2 linked regions of the Panacibacter microcysteis genome follow. Each later gene encodes a partner of the first gene's protein in a complex. Links are inferred from orthologs where the notes say so. Each region holds a gene or a part of one and is shown in the gene's direction. Other genes may lie near its edges.

What was found.
Region 2: rny (region 1) and pfkA share a complex: the UniProt entries of both Bacillus subtilis proteins name them as parts of the possible RNA degradosome complex. The link is inferred for Panacibacter microcysteis from one-to-one orthologs.

What each region holds. Positions count from the first base shown.
Region 1 is NZ_JADWYR010000001.1:1,940,136-1,943,383, forward strand. What follows is about bases 40-2,952. They hold rny (ribonuclease Y), read left to right. Parts: upstream 40-669; coding sequence 670-2,235; downstream 2,236-2,952. Other genes in these bases: fmt (methionyl-tRNA formyltransferase), read left to right, coding at 40-321; rplS (50S ribosomal protein L19), read left to right, coding at 2,304-2,654; I5907_RS07845 (S9 family peptidase), read right to left, coding at 2,930-2,952. In the rest of the region: more of fmt, read left to right, coding at 1-39; more of I5907_RS07845, read right to left, coding at 2,953-3,248. UniProt on the Bacillus subtilis protein: Endoribonuclease that initiates mRNA decay. Initiates the decay of all SAM-dependent riboswitches, such as yitJ riboswitch. Involved in processing of the gapA operon mRNA, it cleaves between cggR and gapA.
Region 2 is NZ_JADWYR010000002.1:1,731,654-1,734,819, forward strand. The notes cover bases 71-2,901. They hold pfkA (6-phosphofructokinase), read left to right. Parts: upstream 71-909; coding sequence 910-1,893; downstream 1,894-2,901. Other genes in these bases: surE (5'/3'-nucleotidase SurE), read left to right, coding at 71-82; I5907_RS19165 (hypothetical protein), read left to right, coding at 84-374; pyk (pyruvate kinase), read left to right, coding at 1,935-2,901. Outside these bases: more of surE, read left to right, coding at 1-70; more of pyk, read left to right, coding at 2,902-3,166. UniProt on the Bacillus subtilis protein: Catalyzes the phosphorylation of D-fructose 6-phosphate to fructose 1,6-bisphosphate by ATP, the first committing step of glycolysis.

The sequences.
Region 1 (3,248 bases):
GATCTGAAACATGCTCCTAAGCTTTTCACCGAAACATGTAAAATAGACTGGACTAAAAGTGTGGATGACATTCATAATTTAATAAGAGGGCTTTCGCCCTTTCCCGGAGCGTACACAATGCTAAATGGAAAAACTTTTAAAATTTATAAGTCGTCAAAAGAAAAGACAGTCTTAAACGATGCCGCAGGTAGTGTGACAACCGATCACAAAACCTACATAAAGTTTGCATGTAAGGATGGATACATTTATGCAAACGATATACAACTGGAAGGTAAAAAGAGGATGGCTGTACAGGATTTTTTGCGGGGGAATAAAGTGTAAAACATAAAAAAATTTCTCAAAGAATAAAAGCCCCGGACAGGGCTTTTATCAAAAGATTTCGGAAGAGGGATACATTTGAGTTTTGAAGGGGACGGTACTAAAAACGGACTGATTATATTAAGGCAAATCAGATACCATATTTAAATTTTATAATGTGTAATTATAAAACAAATTGTTATAAATATATTATTTCATAATGCTTCCGATAAGTGGAATTTCATTTCCATAATTTGGAATATACTAATCGATTGTTATTTTAATCCTTTAATTATCTTCGCAGATTACCGTTTATCTTGAGAATGATAAAGGTTATGACATCTAGAAAGAATTATTTAAAAACCCAAAAGCATGGATCAGAATGTTGTGTATATTATAATTGGTTTGATTGCACTGATTATAGGTATAGTTGCAGGTAAGTTTATTTTTGCGAAGAACACACAAAAGCAGGTAGATGACGCAAATGCGCAGGCTCAGAAAATAGTTTCAGAAGCAGAGTTGAAAGCAGAAACTATAAAAAAAGAGAAAATACTGGAGGCAAAAGAAAAGTTTGTACAATTAAAAGCAGAGCACGACAAGGAGGTTTTAGACCGGAACAGGAAAATGAGCGACGCTGAAAACCGGATTAAACAAAAAGAGATTGGCATCAATCAGAAAGATACCGCTCTTGACAAACAGATTCGCGAAAATGAAACAATTAAAGAAAACCTGAATCGCCAGATTGAAGTAGTTAACCAAAAGCGCAATGAGCTCGAAAAACACCAGGAAGAACATATTCGCCGCCTGGAAAAGATTGCCGGACTAACAGCAGACGAAGCAAAATCCCAGTTGGTGGAAAGCCTTAAGCATGAAGCCCAGACACAGGCGCTGGCGCTGCAGCAGGAAATTATTGAAGATGCAAGGCAGAAAGCTAATAAAGAAGCCAGGAAAATTATTATTCAATCCATTCAACGTACTGCAGCAGAGCAAACAATCGAAAACACCGTTACGGTCTTTAACCTCGAAAGCGACGAGATCAAAGGCCAGATCATCGGCCGCGAAGGACGTAATATCCGCGCAATTGAAGCTTCTACCGGGGTAGATCTTATTGTAGATGATACCCCAGAAGCAATCGTGCTCTCTTCATTTGACCCGCTTCGCCGTGAGATTGCACGGTTAAGTTTACAACGCCTCGTAGCAGATGGCCGTATTCACCCCGCACGTATAGAAGAAGTGGTTGAAAAAACCCGCAAACAACTCGAAGAGCAGGTAATGGAAATAGGAGAGCGGACAGTAATAGAATTAGGCATACACGGCTTACATAAAGAACTGGTAAGAATTGTAGGAAAAATGCGCTTTCGTTCTTCCTATGGGCAGAATCTGCTGATGCACAGCCGCGAAACAGCAAATCTTTGCGGTATTATGGCTGCAGAGCTGGGTCTTAATGTAAAGCTGGCTAAACGTGCAGGCCTGCTGCATGATATAGGCAAGGTGCCGGATGAAGAAACTGAGCTGAGCCACGCATTGCTCGGCGCAAAGCTTGCCGAAAAATATGGCGAAAACCCTGCAGTGGTAAATGCTATCGGCGCACACCACGATGAAATGGAAATGCAATATGTTATTTCACCCATCATACAGGCTTGCGATGCCATCAGCGGTGCACGGCCAGGCGCAAGGCGTGAAATAATGCAACAGTACATTCAACGTATAAAAGACCTCGAGAATCTTGCTATCGCATATCCTGGTGTGGAAAAAGCTTATGCCATACAGGCGGGCCGTGAGTTGCGTGTAATTGTTGAAGCCGATAAAGTTGGCGATGCAGACAGCGACAAACTGAGCTTCGAGATAGCACAAAAGATACAGACAGAAATGACCTATCCCGGTCAGATAAAGGTTACAGTGATCCGCGAAAAACGAGCGGTTAACGTAGCGAGGTAAAAAATTATAAATAAAGGCATTGAGTTAAGGTAAAACTCCTTACCTTTGCCGTCCTTAAATTTTAAGTCATGAACGCAGCAGTTCAATTTGTACACGAGCAGCTTACTGCAAAAAAAACATTTCCAAAGTTTAAAGCTGGTGACAATGTCACCGTTAACTATAAAATTGTGGAAGGTGGTAAAGAACGTATCCAGAGTTTTCGTGGAGACGTTGTGAAATTACAGGGTACAGGCGCTACGGCCACTTTTACTGTACGTAAAATATCTGATGGCGTGGGCGTAGAAAGGGTATTTCCTTTCTTTTCTCCAAACGTAGATTCTGTACAGTTAAATAAAGTAGGTAAAGTACGCCGTGCTAAATTGTACTACCTCAGAGGCCGTAGCGGTAAAAGCGCAAGAATCAAGGAAAAACGTATGTAGTTTTATCCCAAACATATTAGAGGCAGCAGTTTTTATTAAAACTGCTGCCTTTTTGTTTTTGTACCCGGCTGCATTACTACTATTAAGCTTTGGTTGCGTCGCACTCTTATGCGCTTTATTCTTTATTCAGCCATGTGAACCTGCATCTCTTATTAAAAGCTGGTCTAATGCCATAATGAAGACTGAACCTGAGTGCTCAATAGCATTATACAGTACAAGAGTGCGACGCAACGGAAGCTCAATGCTTAACTAAATGCCTGGCCCATCATTGCCTTTTATTGCAGGTATTTATTAAACCAGTTGATATAGTTTTTGTATTTAAAAACCTCGTAACTCGGAATATTTAAACCATGATTTTGTTTTGGATAAATGATTAGCTGGGTTGGAATGCCATTGCTTTTAAGCGCCTGGTACATTTGTTCTGCACCTGCAACAGGCACATTGAAGTCATTTTGCGAAGCCATAAATAAAGTGGGTGTTTTTATTTTGTCTGCTTTAAAGAACGGGTATGAAATTTTTATCCATTTATCAATATTTTTCCATGGTACACCAAGCTCCATTTCGTACTGCGTAATGTATTGGTCAGTGCCGTAA
Region 2 (3,166 bases), on another replicon or contig:
CATCAGCGTTGTACCGGTTCAGTTCGATCTTACACACTACGTTTTAAAAGAGAAATTAGAAAAAACCTTAATTACTAAATAGCTTGAAAAAAGATAGTATTATCACCGGTATTGTCATTGGCATTGTGGCCCCGTTTATCGGCATCTACCTTTTTTACCTCTGGAAGGCACGCTCTGCCCGGTTTGCAGATTTCCTGGATGTTGTCTTGCATACAGCCACGCTGCTTACCGCTGCCATCAGTTTCGCCTTGCTGGCCAACGCAGCAGCCTTTACTATCGCGCTCAATACAAAGAAAGACAAAACAGCAAAAGGCATTTTTGCCACCACGCTTGTTTTGGCTATACCCGCTATTTTATATAAAATTTTTGGTTAGTTGCCCGGCTTATGCACGTTGTAGCATCGCCTGTTGCGTCGCACTCTTGTGCGGTATATCGCTATGCAGCAGCGCTCAGCGGCCAGGCTGCACAACACAATTATTACTGTTCAGTATCGGCACAGGCTAAAAAGAATAAAGCTCCGGTGAAGGAGCTTTAAATTCGATGACTGACTTTTAGGATGGTTTTGGATATTGGAAATTAACTTTCGGATATTGGACCTTTGGATTTCAAGTATGACATAAAATTAGCATCATAAACGGTTATGCAAAATATTTTTGAAACAAATAAATATCCGAATCAGACATTATGTGTCTTTATTGGATATAAAAGACCTGAAACAGGATTAAGTTTTCATAAAAAGTTTTAATTCGTTATACACTGCTGCTCCGTTTAAATGAACCGAAATTTTATTCCCTTTCTTATTTTATCAGCAAATCCTTACTTTCGTGCCCTGTTGGTGAGTAAAACTCATTTAACGAATTGCCTGCCTCTGTAGAATTTATTTAACAGAATGATTTTTATTTTGATACAATGTCAAAACCAGTAACTAAAATCGGGGTTTTAACCTCAGGAGGCGATTCTCCGGGAATGAATGCAGCCATAAGAGCAGCAGTAAGAACAGCCCTCTATTACGGATTGGAAGTGTATGGAATTTACCGCGGATATAATGGTATGATCGAAGATGAAATTGTGAAGATGGATTCAAGATCGGTGGCCAATATTATTCAAAGGGGCGGAACAATTCTTAAAACAGCCAGGAGCAAAGAGTTTTATAACGAAGAAGGCCGTAAAAAAGCTTATGCAAATCTTGTTAAACGCGGCATAGATGGCCTGGTAGTAATTGGGGGCAACGGCAGTTTTACAGGCGCTTACAAGCTTAGCCAGGAGTTCGGATTACCCTGTGTAGCACTGCCCGGCACTATAGATAAAGATCTGTATGGTACCGATTTTACCATCGGTTTCGATACCGCTGTAAACACTGCGGTACAATGCATTGATAAAATACGCGATACTGCAGATGCACACGACCGCCTGTTCATCGTGGAAGTAATGGGCAGGCATGCAGGGTATATAGCCCTGCATAGCGGCATTGCAACCGGGGCAGAAAATATTCTTATTCCAGAAGAAGAGACCACCATTGAAGAAGTAATCACCTCTCTTTCGGAAAAAGAAAAACGGAAAAAACTGGTGAACCTAGTGGTGGTGGCAGAAGGTCATAGCAGTGGCGGTGCAAATGGTGTGGCGGAAATACTGAAACAACATTTACCCAATCTGGATACAAGGGTTACCATTCTTGGTCACATTCAGAGAGGCGGATCACCAACCTGCCTGGACCGTTTGATAGCAAGCCGTATGGGCTACCATGCTGTAGAAAGCCTGCTGGAAGGCAGGCACAATGTGATGGTAGGTATTCTGAACAATGCCATGCATTACACGCCTATAGAAATTGCCATAAGAGAAAAACAAAGATTGGGAGACGACTGGATGAAAATGGTAAAAATACTTGCCAGCTAATCGTCCCGGTTATTCCTTTACATAAAACATTGCTTTAAAGTATGTCAGACAACATTACCAAGTACCTGCACAAAGAGATGGATAAGGAAGCAGGTATTCAGCACGCATTTCACCGAACCAAGATCGTTGCAACGGTGGGACCTTCATGTGATACGTATGATAAACTGCTTGAGCTTGTAAAAGCAGGGGTAAACGTATTCCGCCTGAATTTTTCACATGGTACACATGAAGACAAGGCCAGGATTATTGAGCATATCAAACTGATTAACCAAAAAGAACCTTATAATATTGCCATCCTCGCAGACCTGCAGGGCCCTAAGCTACGCGTAGGAGACCTGGAAGGCGGTTCCCTTGAAATTAAAACAGGTGATATCCTCACTTTTACTTCTAAAGAAAAAGTGGTTGGCACTAAAGAAAAAATATACGTCTCCTACCCTGATCTGCATGCCGATGTAAAGGTGGGTGATAAAATATTGATCGACGATGGTAAACTTGAAGTGGTTGTTATTGAAATAACCCAGGCAGGTGATGTAAAAGTAGCAGTTACTTACGGTGGCACACTACTTCCAAAGAAAGGTGTTAACCTGCCTGATACTGATATCTCTTTGCCGGCCATGACAGAAAAAGACCTCGTGGATCTTGAATTCATTATTGCGCAGCAGGTTGACTGGATTGCATTATCGTTTGTACGCAAAGCCGAAGACATTATCAACCTTAAGAAAAAAGTGGCTGATGCCAATTGCTCCAGCAAGGTGATGTCTAAAATAGAAATGCCTTCTGCGCTAAAAGATCTTCGCAACATCATTATAGAATCAGATGGTATAATGGTGGCCCGTGGCGATCTTGGTGTTGAATTACCGGTGGAAAAAGTACCAGCGGCACAACGCGACATTATACGCAAGTGTATTCACCGCGCAAAGCCGGTAATCGTTGCTACTCAAATGATGGAAAGCATGATCGACCGCGTGAAACCAAACCGTAGTGAAATAACCGATGTTGCGAATGCAGTGCTTGAAGGTGCTGATGCAGTAATGCTCAGCGGCGAAACAGCCACCGGTAAACATCCTCCGCTTGTAGTAGAAACCATGCGCAAGATCATCATGGAAGTTGAAAAGACGGAATATCGTTACAACCGCGAAGAAGACCTGGTGCCACAGGCCAAATCACCTTCCTTTCTGAGTGATGCGATTTGCTACAATGCGTGCAAAATAGCAAGAGACGTAAATGCGGATGCGTTGGTAGGTATGACGCAAAGCGGTTATACAGGTTTTAT